DNA from 3 places in the Lactobacillus sp. M0393 genome. Region 1 is predicted to be linked to each of the others. Evidence: predicted binding sites of a transcription regulator. Region 1 holds the regulator's gene; each other region holds the start of a gene.
What was found. The regulator Rex, encoded in region 1, represses fermentation and respiration genes when NADH is low (regulators of the CRP and FNR family bind a similar motif). The targets are predictions, from matches to a motif close to TTGTGAANTANTTCACAA.
Positions count from the first base shown of each region.

Region 1 (7,995 bases):
TTCTTGCAAGGGACCTAATTTGTCAAAATTAGTGGCAATTTCAGGATCAGCCATTTGAGATTGAATATCTTTTTGCTCTTTTTCCAGCTTTTCAATTTTATTTTCGGTATTTTCAACTTCTCTTTGCAATTTACGTTTTTGTGAATCGCGCAATTTTTGCTCTTGATAAGAAAGTTTATTTTTATTTTCGTCTACTTTTGCTGCCGTATTGTTTGCTGCCGACTGGTTCTCTGTAACAATGTTTTGTTTGTTTTTTTCATCTAAATAATAGCTATAATCACCCTCGTAAACATGAGCACTACCATCTTTGATCTCCACAATCTTATTAGCTAATTGATTGATGAAATAGCGGTCGTGAGAAACAAACAATAAAGTACCGTCAAAATCCTGCAAAGCTTTTTCTAATACTTCTTTCGCCTCAAGATCCAAATGGTTAGTAGGTTCATCCATCAGCAGAAAGTTGTTATGTTCAAGTGATAATACAGTTAACGTTAATCTCGCTTTTTGACCACCAGATAATTGTCCGACAGTTTTATCAATATCTTTTGCCGTAAACAAAAAACTGGCTAAAATGGAACGAACATCTTTTTCAGGCATTGTTTTATGCCGGTCCCAAACTGTATCGATTACCGTTTTGGTTGGATCAAGTCCTTGTAGTTCCTGATCATAATAGCCGATATCAAGGGATGCACCATATTTAATTGAGCCTTTTTTCGGTTTCAATTCTTTCATCACGGTTTTTAGTAAAGTTGATTTACCAATACCATTTTGACCAATTACGGCTACGCGGTCGCCTTTATTTATTTGCAGAGAAATATCGTGCACCATTGTTTTTGTTGGATAGCCAATTGTTAAATCACGTAAAATTAAAACTTCTTTACCAGATGGCCGCTCGCTTTGAAAATTAATGCGTACTTTGCTTTTGTGTTTTGGCGGAGTAATTCTTTCCATTTTCTCCAATTGCTTGCGGCGGCTTTGAGCTCGTTTAGTAGTTTTGGCTCTGACAATATTTTTTTGAATAAATTCTTCGTCTTTTTTGATTTGCTCTTGCTGCTTTTCATACGCTTCTTCTTGCTGGCGATCACGCAGCTGCCGTTCAGCAACATAAGCGGAATAATTACCCTTAAAGGCAGTTAATTTGCCAAATTGCAATTCAAAAATCTGTGTGGCTAAATTATCTAAGAAATACTGGTCATGGGAAACAACTAAAATAGCACCAGAATAGTTTTTAAGATAACTTTCCAGCCAGTCCAGAGTGTCTAAATCAAGATAGTTGGTAGGCTCATCAAGTAATAGCAGAGCAGGTTTGCGCAGTAGCAATTTAACAAATGAAAGTCTGGTTTTTTCTCCTCCGGAAAGACTTGCGATTTTTTTGGACCAAGTTTCTTCGGGAAAGTTAAAGCCATTCAAAATACTTTTGATATCAGCCTGGTAGGTGTACCCTCCTTGCTGCTCAAAGTTGAATTGCAGTTGATCATATTGTTTTAACAGATCATTTTGTTTGGGGTTTGCAGCGATGTCTTGCTGTAAACTTGTGATTTTTTTGCTCATATTAATTAATGAAGTAAAAACAGACAACATTTCTTCCCAAATTGTTTTACTTTCATTTAGACCATTTTCTTGGGCAATGTAGCCGACATCTATGTTTTTATTGATGGTGAAGTCACCATGTGTGGCTTCTTCCTCGCCAGTCATAATCTTAAGCAGGGTTGTTTTACCAACCCCGTTAGGTCCAATCAGACCAATTCTGGCATTTGCGTCAATTGAAAAATTGACATTTTTAAATAATGTGTTGGCACCGAATTGTTTTTCTAAATCGTGTCCTTGTGCAATTATCATAATTTTTCACCTAAAAACCATTTTAGCATACGTAGTGAAATTCTTGTGTGAGAGTTTGATGGATATATGAAAGAAAAAGAGCAAAAATACAGCTTTTTAAGCGTGAATGAATAAAAATACCAGTTTCTATTATCAAGCCTGTTACCATTATGCTAAAATTTAAAAGATTGTGAAAAAAATGTTTGCAAATGACGTAAATTTATAGGTAAAATAGAATTGATTGCTGAGAAATTCACAAGAACGAATTATGGTTACTTAATTAAGTTGGAGGCTTCTTAAATGGAAAAAATCAAAATACCAACGGCAACGGCTAAAAGGTTGCCGTTATATTACCGTTATCTTATTATCTTAAATGAGGCTGGCAAAGAAAAAGTTTCTTCGACTGAATTGTCTGAAGCTGTTCAGGTAGACAGTGCTTCAATCAGACGTGATTTTTCTTATTTCGGCGCTTTGGGCAAAAGGGGTTATGGCTACGATGTAAAAAGTTTACTTTCTTTTTTTAAAAAGATTTTAAACCAAGACACTTTAACAAATGTTGCTTTGGTTGGCGTAGGTAACTTGGGTCATGCTTTATTAAATTACAATTTTAAACGTTCAAATAATATTCGCATTTCTTGTGCTTTTGATATTGATGAGAAAATTACCGGCAGAATTCTAAGCGGTGTGCCTGTCTATGATATGAGTGAACTTAAAAAGCAGCTTAGTGACCAACAAATTTCTATTGCGATTTTAACGGTGCCATCTGCGGCTGCTCAGAAAACTGCTGATGATATGGTAGAAGCTGGAATTAAGGGAATCATGAATTTCACCCCAATTCGTTTATCTGCACCAAGTGGCATTAGAATTCAAAACGTTGATTTGGCTACTGAGTTGCAGACACTTATTTACTTTCTTGATTCGGATAAGAAAAAATAGTTTTAAAAAGCAAATTAGCACTTTTTTACTCAAAGTGCTAATTTTTTCTTGCATTTTTTCATAAAAGGGGTTATTATCATAAATGTAAGTTAGCACTTGACAAATAGGAGTGCTAATGGCACATAAAAGAGATTAAAATTTAATTTTAGGAGGGACAAACGTGTTACAACCAATAGGTGATCGCGTGATCGTAAAAGTTAAAGAAGAAGAAGAAAAGACTGTAGGCGGAATCGTCCTGGCTTCTAATGCTAAACAAAAGCCGACAGAAGGTGAAGTAGTTGCTGTTGGTGAAGGTAACTTTGCTGAAAATGGCAACAAAATACCTATGACTGTTAAGGAAGGCGACGTTGTTTTATATGACAAGTATTCTGGTACAGATGTTAAATACGATGGTCAAAAATATTTAGTCCTTCACGAAAAAGATATTTTAGCAATTGTTAAGTAATTAAGGAGCGTATAAAAATATGGCAAAAGAAATTAAATTTTCAGAAAAAGCAAGACGTTCCCTGTTAAAGGGCGTTGACAAATTAGCTGATACTGTTAAGGCTACTATTGGTCCTAAGGGTAGAAACGTTGTTTTGGAGCAATCTTACGGCAACCCAGACATTACTAACGATGGTGTGACAATTGCCAAGGCAATTGAATTAAAAGACCACTATGAGAATATGGGTGCTAAGTTAGTTGCAGAAGCAGCACAAAAGACCAATGATATTGCCGGTGATGGTACTACTACTGCGGTTGTTTTAACCCAAGCAATTATTCGTGAAGGTATGAAGAATGTTACTGCTGGTGCTAACCCTGTTGGTGTTCGTCGCGGTATTGAAAAAGCCACAAAAGCTGTAGTAAATGAATTACACAAGATTAGTCACACTGTTTCTTCAAAAGACCAAATTGCTCAAGTTGCTTCAGTTTCTTCAGCTTCAAAAGAAGTTGGTGATTTAATCGCTGACGCAATGGAAAAAGTTGGTAATGATGGTGTTATCACTATTGAAGACTCACGTGGTATTGAAACTGAATTATCAGTAGTTGAAGGTATGCAATTTGACCGTGGTTACCTGTCACAATACATGGTAACTGATAATGACAAGATGGAAGCTGATCTTGACAATCCATATATCTTAATTACTGATAAGAAGATTTCTAACATTCAAGACATCTTGCCATTGTTACAAGAAATTGTGCAACAAGGCAAATCACTTTTAATCATTGCCGATGATGTTTCTGGTGAAGCTTTGCCAACATTAGTTTTGAACAAGATTCGTGGTACATTCAATGTTGTTGCTGTTAAGGCTCCTGGCTTTGGCGACCGTCGTAAAGAACAATTGCAAGATATTGCCGCTTTAACTGGTGGTACAGTAATTACTGAGGACTTAGGGCTCGAATTAAAGGACACTAAGATTGACCAACTAGGTCAAGCTCGCCGGATTACTGTAACTAAGGACTCAACTACTATTGTTGATGGTTCAGGTTCAGATGAAGCAATTAAAGACCGTGAGGACTCAATTAGAAAGCAAATTGCAGAAACTACTTCTGACTTTGACAAGAAGAAATTACAAGAGCGTCTGGCTAAATTAACTGGTGGCGTTGCTGTTATTCATGTTGGTGCTGCTACGGAAACTGAATTAAAAGAGCGCAGATACCGCATTGAAGATGCTTTGAACTCCACTCGTGCAGCCGTTGATGAAGGCTATGTTGCTGGTGGTGGTACTGCTTTAGTAGATGTCAAGGACGCTGTTAAGGACCTTAAAGGTGACAATGCTGATGAACAAACAGGTATTAACATTGTCTTAGAAGCTTTGACTGCTCCAGTTCGTCAAATTGCTGAAAATGCTGGTGAAGATGGTTCAGTTATCTTGAATAAGCTTGAAGGTCAAGAAAATGAAGTTGGTTACAATGCAGCCAACGGTAAATGGGAAAACATGGTTGGAGCCGGAATTATCGACCCAACTAAGGTAACCCGTACTGCTTTACAAAATGCTGCGTCTATTGCTGCCTTGTTATTGACTACTGAAGCCGTTGTTGCCGAAATACCAGAAGATAAACCTGCCGCTGATCCAAATGCAGGTGCTGGCAATCCAGGTGTGATGTAATTTAGTTTTTATTAGTTAATTAATAAATCCTACTAGCAATCCTGTGGGGCTTGCTGGTAGGATTTTTGCTTTGAAATTTTGCTTACAGAATTTGATAAGTAATTGCTGCCTTTACATAGGAAGGAATATTAGTGGAATATTTAAGTTTACTAGGTATTGTAGTTATAGTGATTGGCTTTGCGCTGGGACTTGATACCATAGCCGTTGTTATTATTGCTGCTTTAATTACAGCCTTAGTTTCAGGAATTGATTTTGTCTCGTTTTTGACAATTTTGGGTAAAGGATTTATGGATAATCGCATGGTTTCCCTGTTTTTTCTGACTTTACCGACAATTGGCATTTTAGAAAGACATGGCTTAAAGCAAACTGCTGTTAATTTGATTAAAAAAATGAAAAAATTGACGCCAGGTCGTATTTTCGATATTTACCAAGCCATTCGTGAAATTGCTGGTGCCTTTGGTATATCTCTACAAGGACACGTCCAATTTATTGCGCCACTAATTAATCCAATGGCACAAGCGGCCGGTAAGGTTAACAGCGAATTGACGCCTCTTGAAGTAGACCAAATCAAAGGTAGGGCGGCTGCAACAGAAAATTTTGGTAATTTCTTTGCCCAAAATTTATTCGTAGCTTCTTCAAGCGTTCTACTTATTGCAAGTACTATGAAATCACTGGGTCACCCAGTTGATCCTAGTGGCATAGTTCTATACACTTTTCCAGTTGCAATCATCAGTTATATTTTATGTGTGGGTTACAATCATGTGTTTGACCAAAAATTACTCAAACAGCAAGAGAAGTAGGAGAAATAATGGATACTTTAATCAATAATATTTTATTAGCGTTCTATATCTTAATCGGGCTGTTTTTCTTGGCTGCAGCAATTGAGTCTTGGCGTGATCAATCAAATCCTGTGCGTTGGGGTACCGGGCTTTTCTGGTTTTTGTTTGCAATACTATTCTGTTGTGGGCAATGGCTTTCAAATGCAATTAACGGTGCAATTATTATAATTATTGCCTTGTTATCTCTGTTTAAACAGGTTCGCGTAGGGCACATCAGGGATTTGGATGAAAAAGTTGCTCAACAAACGGTTAAACGCATTGGCAACTGGATTTTCTTACCAAGTATCTTGCTAGCAGTTTTAGCTTTGCTAATAGCCCAATTTACTAATCTAGGTGGCCAAGTAGGTATAGGTGTGGCAGCAATTGTTTCACTTGTTATTGCACAAATTTTGACAAAAGCAAATGTGAAAGTTGTGTATGAAGATACTCAGAGAATGGTTCGCTCTGTCGGCTCTGCCGGAATTTTACCACAATTGCTCGCTACTTTAGGTGTGGTATTTACAGCTTCAGGTGTGGGACAAGTTACTGCTAAGGCTATTTCCGGACTTTTTCCTATTGGAAATCATTTGTTAGGAGTTACACTTTATTGTGTTGCCATGGCGCTGTTTACTGCTATTATGGGTAATGCATTTGCGGCCTTTGCAGTTATTACTGCTGGAATTGGCATCCCTTTTGTTGTGGCACAAGGAGGTTCACCGGTTGTAGTTGCAGCTTTAGGGATGACTTCGGGTTATTGCGGTACGCTGTTAACACCAATGGCAGCAAACTTTAATACCCTGCCCGTTGCTCTTATGGAAATGAAAGATCAACTAGGCGTAATTAAACAACAATTTCCGATCGCAATCAGCATGTTGCTTATTCAAATTATGCTAATGTATTTTTTGGCATTTTAAGACAGTAAGGAGAAATATAATGAAAATTCTTGTAACAGGTTTTGATCCATTTGGTGAAGATAAAATTAATCCTGCGATCGAAGCAGTTAAACGGCTGGATAATGAAATCGCCGGAGCACAAATCATAAAACTTGAAATACCAACAGTTTTCGGTGATTGTGCCGATGTGGTTCATGAAGCTATTCTGAAGGAAAAACCTGATTATGTTTTAAATATTGGACAAGCTGGTGGCCGCTATGGTCTAACTCCCGAACGAGTGGCAATTAATTTTGATGATGGTCGCATTGCCGATAATAAAGGATACCAACCACTTGCTACACCTATTCAGGCAGACGGTCAAAATGCATATTTCACGCAACTGCCTGTTAAGGCAATGGCGCGGGCAATTAGGGAAGCTGGGCTTCCAAGTTCAGTTTCTACGACGGCAGGTACATTTGTCTGCAACCACATTATGTATCAAGTGCAGTATATGATTGATAAAGAATTTCATGACTTAAAAGCTGGCTTTATGCACATTCCGTATTTACCAGAACAAGTTGTTGCTAAACCAGAAACTCCTTGTCTGAGCTTAGCAGATGATGTAAAAGGTATTACGGCTGCAATTAGTGCAATTGTGAAGATGGATGGCAAGAAAGATTTAGCAAGTATTGAAGGAAATATTGCCTAATTTTTTGAATTATTTATATGTGTTGTGAGAAGAGATCGTTTTACTTGCGGTCTTTTTTCTTTTAATGAATAGTTTAGCGTATAATAATAACAGTAATGCAGAAAAGAAGGAGAATAATGGCGCAAACAAACCTGACTCCGATGATGGAGCAATATCACCAAATTAAAAAGCAATATCCCGATGCCTTTCTTTTTTATCGGGTGGGAGATTTTTACGAATTATTTGAAGACGATGCAATCAAGGGTGCCCAAATTTTGGAATTAACCTTGACTCACAGGTCCAACAAAGCCGAAAACCCTGTTCCTATGGCAGGAGTACCTCACGTGGCAGTGCAATCTTATGTAGATACACTGGTTGAAAAGGGTTATAAAGTAGCTTTATGCGAACAACTTGAAGATCCGAAAAAGGCCAAAGGAATGGTTAAACGTGGTATTATCCAACTTGTGACTCCCGGAACCTTGATGAATGACAAACCCAGTGAAGCCAAGGAATCGAATTATCTTACCTCTGTTGTAACTACCAAAAGTTGTTTTGGATTGGCATACAGCGATTTATCGACTGGTGAAATTTATGCCACTCATTTGAAGAGCTTTGCAGCTGTTTCAAATGAATTATTATCATTACGCACACGGGAAGTTGTTTTCAAAGGTCATTTAAATGATCAGGATAATGACTTTTTTCATAAAGCAAATATTACTGTATCAGAGCCGGTAGAGTTAACTGGCAAACATGCGGAGATTTCCTTTGCTGAA
Region 1 covers NZ_JACFPK010000005.1:181,624-189,618, forward strand. The annotation lists gene H3R29_RS05760 (ABC-F family ATP-binding cassette domain-containing protein) at 1-1,839, opposite strand, end outside; gene H3R29_RS05765 (redox-sensing transcriptional repressor Rex) at 2,119-2,754, shown strand; gene groES (co-chaperone GroES) at 2,915-3,199, shown strand; gene groL (chaperonin GroEL) at 3,219-4,844, shown strand; gene H3R29_RS05780 (DUF969 domain-containing protein) at 4,976-5,644, shown strand; gene H3R29_RS05785 (DUF979 domain-containing protein) at 5,653-6,576, shown strand; gene pcp (pyroglutamyl-peptidase I) at 6,596-7,243, shown strand; gene mutS (DNA mismatch repair protein MutS) at 7,384-7,995, shown strand, end outside.

Region 2 (7,995 bases), on a different contig from region 1:
GTTTGCAAAGCCAGCGCTTTATTTTCACCTGCAAGTGTCAGTAAACGGGCGGTATCATGAGAATCAAGCATATTCATCATGGCCTGATTCGTGCAGTCGCGGTACATCATTAGTTGATCAGTAAGAGCCGCAACTAGTTCCTGGGCTGTTTTTGTTTTGTGCAGAAAATGCTCCTCAATCTGTAAAGTATACGGATAATTCATCACTGCAGAAAACTCGTCACCGTTGAGCCAAGGCCGTGCACTATGCCAAATTTCACCTACAATATAGAAGTCCGGTTTAATTGCAGTAAGCGCATCATGAAATTTTCGCCAAAAATGATGGTCTACTTCGTTAGCAACATCCAGCCGCCAGGCATCAATATCAAAATATTTTACCCAATAAGTTGCGATTTCCAGCAGAAAATCTTGGACTGCAGGATTGGCAGTATTTAATTTGGGCATTTGTCCTTCAAAAGCAAAGGTATCATAATTTGGTCCGCCTGCCTCAGGTCCTTGATATGGTTTAACTGGAAAATGATTAATATGAAACCAGGATGCAAACCGCGACTTAGTGCCATTTTTGATTACATCCTGCCACTGCATTGACTGGCCGCCTAAATGATTAAAGACAGCGTCCAGCATTACCTTCATTCCCCTTTTATGAGCTTCACTCACAAACTTGGCAAACAAATCCTTGTCACCAAAATCAGGGTCAATTTGCAGATAGTCTATCGTATCATACTTATGATTGGAGCTAGCTTTAAAAACCGGACACAGGTATAACCCATTAACGCCCAGTTCCTTTAAATAGTCCAGATGGTCAATAATACCCTGTAAGTCGCCCCCGTAAAAGTCTTCTCGTCCGGGATGATCTTGCGGATTCCAGGGTTTTGTACCTTGAGGGTCATTATTTTTATCACCATTGGCAAAACGCTCAGGAAAGATCTGATACCAAACAGTATTTTTAACCCAGTCAGGGGTTTTGGTTTGATCAATTTCATGCAAGTAAGGCAATTTGAAGTAGCTGCTGTCAGCTGCTAAATTTGCTGCGGTAAAGTCTTTGATCCCGCGGTCTCCAACAATTTTATGGCCGTCATCCTGGCCAATGACTTCGAAAGTATATTTAAGGCGGCGATAAGGAGCTTTCAAAGTTGCTACCCAATAATCAGTTACCTGCCCTTGTCCCGCCTTAGTCATGGCCACGGTTTTATCAGTCTTGGTATCAAGATAATTATCAGTATAATGAACTATTACTTTTTTAACATCATTTTTGGCACTATGGAACCGAATCCGCACATGGTGCTGACTAATGACAAAACAGTCTTCGCTTTCTGTTCTATGTTTCAGGGCTGCTAATTGCATTTTTTCCTCCATTATTTACTTAAAACCACACCAGAATACGGCATCAAAATTAATTCATCATTATTTAAATAATGCTGTCCGGCAGTTAACATGACTTTCCTATATTCACCAGGTAGTTTAATTTTTAATTTTTGACTGCTTAGTGAAACAGCCACGATTGCACTATCATTTGCTAAATCCCGCTGATAAACGTAGCTGTCATTCGCGGTTGCTAGCATGTAAAAACTACCTGATTGAAACAAAGCCGTTTTTTTCAAACTAATCAGTTGTCTGTAGAAGTTAAACATACTGTCAGGGTCATCCAGTTCGGCCTGAACATTAGCGTTATTTTGACTTTGCCCTTCAAGCCACGGACTCACTTTTGAAAAACCATAATTTGGCTTTTTAGCTGTCCACGGCATCGGCCCTCGTGCCGGCATTTTATGCGTTTGACTGACCATTTTTAATGCTTCCGCTTTTGTTAGATCCCAATCTGCAGCTTTCGTGATAAAGCGTTCCGCTTCTTGATCATTAAACTCTTCTTCAGCAGTAAAAAGCAGGTTTTTTAAACCCAATTCTTCGCCATAGTAGATAATGGGGATTCCCCGTTGCAAATACATCAGCATTGCTAAGCTGCGTGCCTGTGTTTCAGTTTTTGCTATTCTGCTAGCCAGTCGCGGCATGTCGTGATTGCTCCAATATAATGTAGGTTGAGAAACCTGCGCCAGAGTTTGCTGCCAAATAACCTGTGTCTTCTTAAAAGCATCCCAGTCAAGTCCTTTAGGCTGAAAATCTGCAGGCAAGTTAGGATCAATGTGCCTTTGATCATCCTTAAAATAACGAAAAGTAACAACACTATCTAAAAGATGGTGATCTTTCATCGTATAGTCCGCTGCTAAGTTAACATTAGCGCTGGCAGCTTCCCCCAAAAGCAAAGCTTCCGGATAATCCTTTTTTATTTGCTCACAAAATGGGCGCAGCCATTTCTGAACTTGGGGCAAATTAGCAAAAAAGGGTTCAGCAACTATCGTTTGGTCATCTTCATTTGCTATTTTCTTTACCGGAAAACTTTGCCGTAAATCTGCCTTGGCAATATGAATAAAAGCGTCAAGTCGCAAGCCATCTATTCCTTGAGCCAGCCAAAATTCCGCAATTTTGAGCATTTCTTGTCTTACTTTGGGATTACGCCAGTTTAAATCGGGCATGTGCTTGTCAAACAAATGGAAATAAAATTGGCCCGTACCTGCCGGATCCGGTTCCCAAACGCTGCCGCCAAAAAAGCTGCCCCAGTTATTGGGACGCTGATTATTTGCACCTGCAAAAATATAGTAGTCGCGGTATTGACTATGCGGATCACTTTTGGCCTTTTGAAACCATTCATTTTGATCAGAAGTATGGTTTAAAACAAAATCTAAAAGCACATGAATCCCTACTTGATGACAAGCAGCAATTAGAGCTTTCATATCTGCCATTGTTCCCATTCGGGGATCGATTTTAAAGTAATCTGCCACATCATAGCCGTTATCAACCTGCGGTGAAACAAAGATAGGATTTAGCCAAATAGTATTAATACCGAGCTGTTGTAAATAAGGTAATCTCTGCCTGATGCCATTTAAATCACCAATACCATCATCATTACTGTCTTGAAAAGACTTGGGATAAATTTGGTAAATTATTGCATGCTCATACCAGTGCGTCATAAATTTATACCTCCACTTAAAGTTTAGCTGAGAAACCAGGTGAGAGGCAATGGTAATGGCAATGTTACCGCTATCAAAAAAATCGCCGCTAGTTCAATTAAATTAGCGTTGTGCGGTATATTCAGGTATGTTTTTTCCTAAAAAACTATTGCATTTTTATGTGTACAGGTTCACAATAATCTTGAAATCGCTAACAGGTAAGGAGGATTTTTTTATGAAAATAAAAGCTGCTGTTGTTAAAAAAATGGGCGATCCATTTGAGATCGAAGACAATATTGATTTACACGAAGTAGGACCAACTGACTTGCAAATTCACATGGTGGCAAGCGGAATCTGCCACTCAGATGAAGCCTTGCGCAAAGGTGATTCAAGTGTTGGCTACCCGGTAATTCTAGGACATGAGGGTTCTGGTATTGTTGAAAAAGTTGGTGACCAAGTTAAAAACTTCAGTGTAGGCGATCACGTAATTTTATCTTTCTACGCTGATGGTATTTGTGATAATTGTTTAAAGGGTATCCCAACCCAATGCCGTCATTATAGCGACTATAATCTTTCCGGTGTCCGTGCAGATGGTGATGATCATTTCCAAAAAGATGGTCACAGAATTTGTGATATGTTTAACCAATCATCATTCACTACCACTACTGTAGTTGATCAGAGAAATGCAGTAAAAATTGATGATAGTATCGACTTGCGCAAGGTTGGCCCTCTAGGCTGCGGCTACGTTACCGGTTCCGGTACTGTTTTCAACACTCTGAAAGCTAGACCAGGCGATACTATTGCTGTCTTTGGTACTGGCGCAGTAGGATTAGCTGCAATGATGGCTGGTGTAATTAGTGGCTGCACCAAAGTAATAGCAGTTGATGTTGTTCCAGAGCGGCTTGAATTAGCTAAAGAATTAGGTGCCACACATACAATCAACAGTAAAGAAGAAGACCCAGTTGCCAAGATCAAGGAATTAACTGGTGGATATGGTGTTGACTGGACAGTTGATACTACTGGTGTTTCTGGCGTTATTAAAAATGCTGTTGAGGCCTTGGCACAGGGCGGCACTTGCGCAGCAATTGCCGTAACAGCTCAGAACCTGACTATTTCTACTTGGAACGATCTTTGTGTAGATGATAGAAAAGTGGTTGGCGTTAACATGGGTGATGCCATTCCACAAGTTGACATACCAAGATTGCTTGAGTTCTATCAATTAGGGAAGTTTCCATTTGATAAGACTGAAAAGTTTTATCAATTTGAAGATATTAATCAGGCTAATGCTGATTCAATTTCTGGTAAAACAATCAAACCTGTTTTAATTATCGATCCTGATTACAAACCTGAATAATAAAGAAAACAATCTTACATTAAAACCATTTCTTAGAGTCTGAGAGAATTAGTTTTTCTCCAGAAAATATGACCCCCAAATTTAGGACAAATTTGAGGGTCATATCATTCTTACTTGCCTTTGGCTTAATTTCATAATAAGATTTTGGTATTGGACAATTTAATTCTTGTTCAATACCCCAGAAATGTGTGAAATTTGGGAAAAGCAAGATATATTTATTTTTAAATAATTAATGCCAAAACTTTTTTAGTTGTTTTGGCATTTTTTGTGAGTTTATTTATATCAGTTCAATTCTCTTGCGCGGATTTCATACCGTAAAAATATACATATTAAAATCATTATTTTAAGCTAATCTGTGCTAAAATAAATGGGTGCAAAGTAAATCTGTTATTCATATTTTTTACCGTAGTTTGTGATTAAGTAAGTAGAAGTAATAATCTACTTTAGTGTTGGTGAGTGGTCAGACATGTTGTCTGTCCATTCACTTTTTTTGCCTAAAAAAGACTAGACGTCAAAAAACACATAGTAATCAAGCCGATACCTGATTATTATGTGTATTTCTGTTTGTACTTATATTTCACCTGGTTGATTCTCTTTTAACTAAGGAAGGCTTAATTAGTGCCTCTCCTTGAGGAGACCCTTTTTGATCAATTTTGCGTAAGAGCATGTTGGCCAAGAGTTCACCCATTTTAAAAATTGGCTGTTTAACGGTAGTTAACTTCAAGTTGGAAACCTGATCCAGAAAAACGCCATCGTAACCAATCACACCAAAGTCAGCCGGAACTTTAGCCTTTTCATCCTGCAATTGCCTGACCACTCCTGTAGCAATACGATCGCTGGCACAGATAAAACAAGTATCTTTAGGAAACTTGTGGAAATTATTTTTGATTACTTCTTGCGCAGCGTGACTGTGATTAGCAATGCGGTAGATTTGCGGGACCTTTTTATGCTTCTGTAAAGTATTGACATAACCCGTTTCACGCGAATACTCAAATGGCTCTCTGACATCAATGCCAATGAAAATAACGTTTTGGTATAACCGCGAAAGTGCATATTTTGTCGCCAGTTCTCCACCATACTGATTATTATTATCCACATAATCATAGCCATGATGATTTTCGCCAAATAAAATAAAGGGTTTTTTAAGGCTGTCAAATAAAGCATAATCACTGGAGCGGGCACCAGTAATCAGGTAGCCGTCAAAGTTGCCATCTTCTATTTGATTTCTGTCTGTAACCAGCTGGATGGCATATTGCTTTTTAGATAACCCGCGAGCAATACCAAATAACAGGTTCATATAATATGGCTCTGTCGTATCCACATCTTCCAGCGTGACAAATTTAATCACATTTGTCCGCTTATTTACCAAAGCCTGAGCAACATAATTAGGGTGATAATCCAGTTCATCCATCGCCTGTTCAACTAATTTGCGCAATTCATCGGTTACTTGTTCAGGATGATTAATCACCCGCGAAACTGTCATCTTTGAAACATTAGCCTTTTTAGCAACATCAAGCAAGGTTACCATCACGATTCGCCTCTAATCTAAGTACATTCGTTTTAGTTGAGCCAAGTCATCATCATTAAAGCCCAATACTTTTTTAAAAAAGGTGGGAAAATCGCCCCAGCCGCCACGAACAGTTTCCGTAATGCCGCGAATTGCTATGCCCTCACCTTTAGTGACGTTCATTTTGGAAACCATTTGCGTAATTTCATCATTACTTGGCAATTGCCGAGAAACTGCAAAATCATAAAGTTCATTGGTTAACAAATAATCACGGGCAATAGTGTCATCGTCTACGTCTAATGCCATTAAGATCAAGGCAGATACCATTCCCGTTCTGTCCTTACCAGCACTACAGTGGTAAACCAGTGCTTCATCTTCTGGCAATTCCAACAGTTCCGCAAAAACGCGGGCAAACATTTCCTGGCTGTGGGAGCTTAGCAAAGTTTGTTGATAAATCCGACCAATAAAATTATGATGCATATCAGGAATATGATGCAAAAAGCGGTAGATTGACCGGTTATTTTGCACATCATTGATATTGTCTGAGTATACCGGCAAATCAACATATTTCACATCGGGCCATGACATATCAGGTGAAGAGGACTTTTCGTATTCAGAGCGCAGGTCACAGTCGACAGTGACGCGTAACTTAGCTAATTTAACCTGGTCTCTTGCTGTTAAAGAGCTGAGTGAATCTGAACGATAAATTTTATTCCATTTAACTGTCTGACCACTTACACTTTGATAACCTCCAACATCGCGAAAGTTCATCGGACTATCTAATGCAATTATTCGATCATGTGCCACTTTCTTATCCTCCTTTTATCATAAAATTACTCACCGTGGGCAAAGACTTGGGTGGCCTTCACGGCTTTTTTCCAACCCTGATACAAATGTTCCTTTTCGCTTTCAGGCATCTTCGGTTCAAAAGTTTTACCTACTACGAAAATATCCTTTAATTCATTGACATTTTGCCAATAACCCACGGCTAAGCCAGCTAAGAAAGCTGCACCCATTGAAGTTGTTTCCAATATTTTGGCACGCTCAATTTTAATACCTAAGATGTCAGACTGAAATTGCAGCAAATAGTCATTATTGGAAGCACCGCCATCAACGCGCAAAGTCGGAATTTTAATGCCCGAATCAACTTGCATCGTATCAACTACATCTCGCGTTTGATAAGCCAGCGACTGCAGTGTGGCCTTGATAAAATCTTTGTCATTTGTTCCACGTGTAATACCGAAGACAGAACCACGGGCTTCGGAGTCCCAGTACGGTGCACCTAGCCCTGTGAAAGCCGGTACCACGTAAACCTCATTTTCAGACTTTGATAGCCTGGCTGCCTTCTCCGAATCCGCTGCCGTCTTAATCATTTTGAGCGAATCACGCAACCACTGAATAGCGCTGCCGGAAACAAAAATAGAACCCTCTAAAGCATACGAAATTTTGCCGTTTAAACCATACGCAATAGTAGTCAATAAATTATTGTCAGATTCTGTTGGTTGTTCTCCAGTATTCATCACGATAAAAGAGCCTGTGCCATAAGTGTTTTTAACCATGCCCTTTTTCAGAGCTAACTGGCCAAATAAAGCCGCTTGTTGATCACCGGCAATGCCGGCAATGGGTACGCGCCCACCAAAAAAAGTATAAGACTTGGTGTAGCCGTAAATTTCAGAATTGGACTTTACCTCCGGCAACATTACTTTAGGTATGTTAAGCAGCTTTAAAATGTCGTCATCCCAGGTTAAATCATGAATATTGAAAAGCATCGTTCTTGAAGCATTAGTATAATCAGTCACATGAACTTCACCAGCAGTTAAATTCCATAAAAGCCAGCTGTCAATTGTGCCGAAAAGCAGCTCGCCATTTTCGGCCTTTTCTTGTGCCCCAGCGACATGATCCAAAATCCAGCGAATTTTGGTGGCACTAAAATAAGGGTCAATTATCAGTCCCGTCTTCTGGTGGATCAGATTGCTATAGCCATCTTTTTTTAGCTTTTCTGCTAAGTCGGTCGTCTGCCGTGATTGCCATACAATTGCATTATAAATGGGCTTGCCGGTTTTTTTATCCCAAATTACCGTTGTTTCACGCTGGTTGGTAATGCCTATTCCTACTATTTGCTGTGGCCGCACT
Region 2 covers NZ_JACFPK010000010.1:50,975-58,969, forward strand. The annotation lists gene H3R29_RS08665 (glycoside hydrolase family 13 protein) at 1-1,343, opposite strand, end outside; gene H3R29_RS08670 (alpha-glucosidase) at 1,355-3,022, opposite strand; gene H3R29_RS08675 (NAD(P)-dependent alcohol dehydrogenase) at 3,237-4,355, shown strand; gene H3R29_RS08680 (LacI family DNA-binding transcriptional regulator) at 4,933-5,883, opposite strand; gene H3R29_RS08685 (tyrosine-protein phosphatase) at 5,896-6,669, opposite strand; gene glpK (glycerol kinase GlpK) at 6,696-7,995, opposite strand, start outside.
Region 2: the regulator Rex is predicted to act here: its motif matches at 3,181-3,198, upstream of H3R29_RS08675 (NAD(P)-dependent alcohol dehydrogenase).

Region 3 (7,995 bases), on a different contig from region 1:
ATGATTTGCTGTAAAACTGTTTGCAAATTTAAGCACTCCTTTTATTTTTATTTACTCAACACGAAATGAGTCGCTTACTTTACCATTAGTCAATTTTTCAATAGCGATCGGCATTTCAGGATTATGGAACTTATCCATAGTAATCCTACCAGTAACACCATCAAAGTCTTTTATCTTAGCCAGACCTGCAGCAACTTTAACGGAATCATCGGATTTTTGTTGCTCAATCGCCGCTTTTACTAAATAAACTGCATCATAAGCTAAAGCTGAAAACGTTGGCGCTTCTGAATGGTAACGAGCTCTGTATGCTTTGATAAACTTAGCAGCTTTTGAATCTGGGTTTTTAGCAGCTACATTGGTTGAAAATGGTGTAGTGTAATAAATATTAGTTGCATTTTTAGCACCTGCTATTTGAACTAATTTAGGATCACACATGCCGTCACCACCAACGATTGGAGCTTTTAGACCCATCTGACGTGCTTGCTTTATGATCAAACCAAGCTCTGTGTAATAGCCGGGTACATAAATAGCATCGATCTTCTTAGATTTAAATGAAGTTAAAACAGCGTTGAAGTCTTTATCACCGGCAGAATATGTTTGACTGTCTACAATCTTGCCTTTATAAGTTTCCTTGAAGGCTTTAGCTAAACCTGTACCATAATCACTGGAGTTATCAGCATAGACAGCTACCCGTTTGGCTTTCAGCTTATTGTCGACGAACTTAGCTGCACTCTTTCCCTGGAATGTATCTTGGAAGCAGGCTCTGAAGGCATAAGGCTGCACTTTGCCGTTCTTCTGTCTGGTGTAATTTGGATCAGTTGCGGATGGACTAACGCAGGGAACAGAAGCCTTGGTAACATTAGGAATTTCTGCTGTGCCGCAGTTAGTAGTAGCTGGCCCTACAACTGCAGCCACTTTATCCTTGGTTACCAATTGTGCAGCGACTGAAGCCGAAGTAGCAATTGAGGACTTGTTATCACGGATAAGCAACTTAAGCTTCTTCTTATGCCCATTGACGTTAATTCCACCAGCCTTATTAATTTCAGAAGCGGCTAGAACTATACCTTGTTTTTCAGCACTGCCGTAGCCGGCAGCAGTACCAGACAACTCAATATTAATCCCGACCTTGACTGTATCTTTATCTTGGTGTGTACCCTTGCCTCCCCCGCTTTTTGCTACTGAACAGCCTGCTAACGCTAAGCCAGCCATTCCCAACGTCAGGACACGCAACATTCTCTTTGAAAATTTATTCATCATTTTCTCCTTATAAATAGCTTGGTAACCAAAAACCTCATTCACTTAATGAATGAGGCTTAAATTAGTTATTAGTCAAGCCCCATTCATTAGACGCAAACAAGGGCTCAACATGTAAAATTACTAGAAGTAATCTATTCAAGCTAAGTCCTACGCGACAACAACAAGGCAATTAAATTTTGGGCAATAATATTTTCAGCATTACTTCGCATATTTAAATATTTAGCTTTCATTAAAATCACCTCCCAAAATTTAATTTAATACTTAGAATTATAAAAAAAGAACATTAGCATGTCAAGATAAATTTACAATTATTTTTAGCAAAGCTTTAAGACTTTTCTATTAAATTTATTCTTAGAAAAAATTGTTGATTAATCACCATCATAAATAGTGACAAATAAACATGTGATTTTGTGAGCTTTATGGTAAAATAGAATTATTGAGGAGGCATAAATATGTTTGCTACGGTTTTTTACTGGATTATAATTGCTGCTACCGGTCTTTGGGGAATATGGTCAGCAGCCTGGTCGATTATATATGTTGCTAAACATGAAAATGGCAACTTATGGATTTTTGCAATTATTAATGTTTTGATTTTAGCTTTAATAGGTCTGGCTGATTTAATCTATAGTACTGAAGGGAATCAGTGGTACTGGTTTGCTTCCACTAGAGCAGACATTAGTCTTTTGGTTTACATGCTGCTGGCTTACTGCGTTCTGGTGATTCTACAAGTCATATTTGGTTTCACTCGTAAACCCAAAAAGGCATAGATCTAAAATTAACAATTAATTTAGCTAACTTTTAAATATTTTCATCAAAATAAAAGAGGTTGAACTGTTTTGACTCCTAATTTGGAGGTCATAGCAAACATTAAGTCAACCTCTTTTTTTATAATTAACAATTTCTGGTAAGCATTTTACGGACAATATCAGCGACCTTTTCATATCCCGGATATTTAGCAAAATTTTTCTCAAGTAGCGCCAATGCGCTATTTGTAAAGTCATTTGCTAAATTTTGTGCATGCCTAATTCCACCTAATTCACTCACCAGAAGGTCAATTTGCTCTAGCTGAGCAGAATTGAGTTTCTTACCCTTCTTCACTAAATCTTTCAATTTACCAGAAGAATCTTTTTTCAGTGCAAAAATTAGCGGCCCAGTATAAACACCGTTAACTACATCTGATAATACCGGCTTTTTTAATTCAGCAGTAGAAGCGGTGTAATCTAATATATCATCTCGCAATTGAAATGCTTGACCAAATAGCAGACCTACTTGCTGAGCACTTCTGGCCAGTCTTTTACTAAGCCCACCTTCAAGAGCACCAATATAGCAGGCATAACCAAATAAACTAGCCGTTTTGCCCCGAATCTGTTCAAGATATTCTTCTTCCGTAATTGTAATATCATATTCATTACCAAACTGAGTGGTTTCACCTGCAAGTATTTTTTGCATAGTGCTGCCGTTTGCACGCAAGTTCGTTATCTTTGAAGTGTTTTCACTTAGCAGTTGTAATGACAAAGCAAATAAGAAGTCTCCGGCATATAATGCTATAGTTTTACCATATTTAGCCTGGACCGATGCCCTGCCTCTTCTAACATTTGAATTATCAATGATATCGTCATGAATCAGAGTGGCATTGTGCAGTATTTCAATCGAACCGGCAATATTAATTAATTTCTGTTCCCTGTTGCTTTCACCCATTTCTCCAAATAATAGAACGAAACTAGGACGTAATTGCTTGCCAGGCTTAGAAAACGCATATCTGACTGCTTCTCCCAGTTTACCTTTTGGCGTCCGGATATTTTTTTGAATTGTATTTTGGACTTGCTGTAACTCTTTTTCTAGCCTTGACATGTTAATTACCTTTACTAATTATTCCTTTGATAAAACTTAATGCATCAACATAATGCAATAAGTAGCTGCTGACAAGACCAACTATTGTTCCAGAAAGAATTCCGAATACTGTCAATAAAGGCAGATACAATAAAACATATTTACTATGTGCTAGCAGCGCTGCAATTAATAATTGACCAAAATTATGACATACGCCACCAAGAATTGATACCCCCATTATGCTGAAAAATCTGGGAACCAGCGGTAAAAATAATTTCATTAAAAACAGACTTAAAAATGACCCTGCTGCAGCAAATAAAAAGGTACCAGTACCTCCTGTCATCAGAGCAGTTAGCACCAGGCGCAAAAATGTCAGTAAAATACAATTATTAAAAGGTAAAATCATTAATGCGATCATCGTTATAATATTAGTTAAACCAAGCCTGGCACCAGGTGCAAAGAAAAAGGGCGAAGGAAACATTTGCTCAACAACACTAAGAATAATTCCTTGTGAGCATAGAATTCCTGTAAACACATATGTGCGTAAATAATTATTTGTTTCAGTCATAATATTTAAATCTATTTATTATCGTCAATTTGATTTTTATTTTTTAGCTCAATTAAAAATTTATGTGGCAGACAGACTATTGTATCCCCGCTTTCGCTTTTCCAGCCTTCTTTAACACATACTTGATCCTTACAATTGGCATCAATTACCCGAATCTTGTGCTTTTTTATTTGTACAATATTAATTTTACCATTTTTTTGATAACGCCATTTCTGATCTTTAGCCAAAGAAAGTCTTTTCACTTCACGATTATTAATTTTGACGATTCCTATAATTTGATCGTCAGCTTTTTCCTGATTGTGCAACATATAAAAAGGAGTAAAACTAATGATTAATAAAACTACTATTATTAAAAAATCACCAAGTTTAAGCTTCTTTAAAATTTTCATGTATTACCTCACTAACAATAAAACTAAAAAAGTCTTACAGATAAAACCATAGGACTTTTTAGAGTTAGCATTGTTAGTTCTTTACCCCGTTTTTATCGACATGATAAATTGGTTTCAAGATACCATATCTCAGCTTAGTAAGCTTCTTTTCCAGCCATGGAACAAACCACATGTCCAGACCAAATGCTCTACCAGAACCGTTCATAACTGCTATTGCCGCAAATATCATCCAAACATTTACCCAATAGTTCATTCCTGATAGACAGAAAATAGCTACAAAAATTGCACTCATGCCACCGGCAAACCACGTGCATAATCCTAAAACCAGCATAATTCCTAATGCAATTTCCAAACACGTCATTGTCTTTTGAGCAACTAATGCCGCATCCTTGTTAGGAATCATGACTTTAGTCATTGATTGTACCCAGTTTGGCATTTTATCAAAAACAGCCATTGGTGAGTGACCATAATCATAGTTTAGGGAAAATAGTGCAGGAGCAGCAGAAGTCGCTGCCTTGCCACTTGCTGCTGTAGTAGCGGCAGCTTTTTGTGAAGCGCCACTGGTTGCAGCTTGCACAAGCCATGGAAAATGCAGTTGCAATTTGTTGGTAAACCAAGAACCACTGCCTTGAACTTTATACCAGCAGTCTACTAACCACATTAAGCCTAAGTAAATTCTCAAAGGTACAGTCCATAAGACATTGCCATACCGGTTAAGATTACCGCGCCATAAAGTTGGGCGCTTAATTCTGAACCATTCATCCATAATATAATGGAAGAGATAGTGACCAGAATAGATTTCCATAAAGTAAATCATATCCACTATGTCTTTCATTAAGATGGCGAAAAAGCCGCTCAGATGAAAAGTATTAACAAGAGAGGCCACACCCCAGGCAGGCCCTAAAGAAACCATAAATCCTGAATAAGTCCCTTTAAATTTGACTGGTTCACCGCCGTTAATCTGGCTCAAAATATTTCTTAAAGCACACTTACCAGCAGATTCAGCTCCCTGAACCACTTGTGGTTCACCGCGGCCGCTGCCGTTAGCATCATAAAGAGCAACGTCTCCTATGACGTAAACATGTGGATCAGTTGGAATTTGGGAATATTCATTAACTATAATTCTGCCAGCTCTGCCAGTCTCAAAACCAAAGTTTTTAGCAGTATCAACAGCTTTAACACCAGCAGTCCAAATTAAAGTTCTGGTCGGATATGTTGAACCATCTTTAAGATCAATATAATTTTCATGAACACCAACAACACCGGTATTGACTTTAATTTCTACACCTTGTTTTAAGAGATATTTTTCTGCCTTATCAGCATCAGAGCGATCAAGCATATTCATAACCGTTGGTGCCATTTCCATCATTGTTATCTTGATGTCATCTTTTTGCAGATTATATTTTTTAGCTAAATCACCACGCCAAGAATTTAATTCTCCTGCCATTTCAGTGCCAGTAAACCCGGTACCAACAACGACAAAGTTAAGATACTGTGCCCGCTTTTCGGGATCGCGTTCTTTAGAACCTAAATGAACCATCATATCAATGTGGTCACGTAATTGCTCTGCATCGTCCAGATTGCCTAAAACAAAGCCGTTTTCTTTAACACCAGGAGTATTAAAGTCATTAGGCTGCGAACCAATAGCTAATATGACATAATCGTAGGGATAACTGCCGTTATCGCCAATAACTTTTTTGGCAGATTGATCAATTTTGGTAACATTGTCAGTTACAACATCAACATTTTTTCTCCGCGAAAATAAACGTTGCAGATCATATTTCAAACTTTTGGCTTCTACCCTGTTAGCCGCAACTTCATGAAGTGAAGTCATCATAGTCATATAAGGATTTTTATCAATCAGCGTGATTTTGATATCATGCCGCTTTTTTAATTTCTTGGCAAGGTGCTTAGTCGTATACAGACCACCATAGCCGCCGCCAATAACTACAATATTTGTTTCAGCCACTTTTAACACTCCTTAATGCGAATATACTAGTTATATTATATTATACTAGTGTTTTGGACTATGGTAAAGTGGTCACTTTCACAAACTATGTTCGTAATATTTTACTTATACGATTTAATTGCTATCATTATAAGTTTTCGCTTTCATATTTTGTAGTTGCACAAAGTAGAGCTCTATCTTATAATTATAGTAAGTGAACACGTACACAATGTTATAATCTTTTATTATTACTGAGGGAGATATTATGAAAAAGAATAATTTAATATATAGTACTGCCATTCTGGCACTCTCTACACTTTTATTAAGTGCTTGTTCAACAACAGCTAAGAAAAGTTCTTCAAGCGATTCTAAGCCAAAGGTAAGCAAAGTTGAGAAAAAGAAAGCTCCTAAGCAAATTGCCGGTGGTAAACTGCAAGACGGTGTTTACAAATTAGTAGAAGACAACTATTTCAATGGCTACAAAGTAAAGGTTTCTATGACTGTTAAAGGTGGCAAGGTTACAGACACTAGCTATGACAATGTAGACAAGAACGGCAAGTCAAAGTCAAAGGATACTAAATATGAAGCACAAATGAAGAAGTATTCTCAAGCAAAGATTGGCCCTAAGGAATACATCCCGCAACTACAAAAATCATTCGCGGCAAATGGTGCTAATTCGAGCGCTATTCAAGTTGTTACTGGAGCCACTAGTTCCAGTAATACTTTAAAGAACTATGTTAACCAGCTAACTCAAGCCGCTCAAAAAGGTGATACAGCCACCATTCACATCAATAATAATAAGAAGATGAAAGATGGTACATATAAATTAGCTGAAAAGAATTATAGTCACGGCTATCGTCAAGTTTTAACTATGGTAATTAAAAAAGGTAAAATCAGTGACTTTACTTACGACCAAGTTAACAAAAAGGGCGTTTCTAAGACCAAGAATGCTGCTTATGAAAAGCAAATGAAGAAGGTTAACAAAGTTGGTCCTAAAGAATACATTCCAAAATTACAAAAGGAATTCATCAAAGCTAAAGGAAATACTGAAAAAGTACAAGCTGTTTCAGGAGCAACAGAATCTTCTCATTCATTTATTGCTTACGCTGAACAACTAATTAATGCCGCTCAAAAAGGTAAAAGCGGAACTATCAAGGTTGACAATATCGTTTACCAGGAATAAAAAGATAATTAGTTAATCACAAAAAGAGTGACATTTAGCCGCTCTTTTTTATTAGGAGAAATAAATTATATGACGAAGCGAACAAACAAGTTTTTGCTGCTACTCGTATCACTATTAGCAAGCTTCAACCTGACAGCTTGCTCAACTCAGAGTAAAGACACAGCACCGGCCAAAACCGCTGTTACCACTACCCCTACTTCAGATACTCAATTTCTAATGGGAACAGTTTGCACCATTAAAATTTACAATCAACACCAGCAAAAAGCCTTAAAAGCGGGTTTTAAGCGCATTAAACAGTTAGCCACTGAAACTACCGTTAATCAAAAAGGCAGTGAAATAGACAAAATTAACAAATATGCCGGAATTAAACCGGTAAAAGTTACTCCCACTATTTACCGTATGTGCAAAGATGCTTATTATTATAGTAAAATTTCCGCTGGTACATTCGACTTAACAATCGGACCAATTACCAGTTTATGGCGGATTGGCTTTCCTGACGCACATAAACCTAAGCCAAGCACCATCAAAAAACGGCTGCCATTAATTAATTATCATAATGTGGTTTTTAATGATCAGAAACAAACTGTTTTTCTTAAGAAAAAGAAAATGATGCTCGATTTAGGTGGCATGGCCAAAGGATTTATTTCTGATGAAGTCATGAAAGTTTTGCAAAAAAATGGTGTGACCAGCGCGATTATTGATTTAGGCGGAAACGTTTATGTTATGGGCAATTCTCCTACGAATAACAGTAACTGGACGGTAGGTATTCAGGATCCCAGCGCTGCGCGTGGTGATGCCATCGGCTCTTTACCGCAAAAGA
Region 3 covers NZ_JACFPK010000001.1:123,236-131,230, reverse strand. The annotation lists gene H3R29_RS00640 (branched-chain amino acid ABC transporter permease) at 1-26, opposite strand, end outside; gene H3R29_RS00635 (ABC transporter substrate-binding protein) at 52-1,257, opposite strand; gene H3R29_RS00630 (hypothetical protein) at 1,710-2,024, shown strand; gene H3R29_RS00625 (polyprenyl synthetase family protein) at 2,149-3,108, opposite strand; gene H3R29_RS00620 (Gx transporter family protein) at 3,110-3,655, opposite strand; gene H3R29_RS00615 (NusG domain II-containing protein) at 3,667-4,044, opposite strand; gene H3R29_RS00610 (FAD-dependent oxidoreductase) at 4,118-6,013, opposite strand; gene pplA (extracellular electron transfer flavoprotein PplA) at 6,258-7,175, shown strand; gene H3R29_RS00600 (FAD:protein FMN transferase) at 7,245-7,995, shown strand, end outside.
Region 3: the regulator Rex is predicted to act here: its motif matches at 6,205-6,222, upstream of pplA (extracellular electron transfer flavoprotein PplA).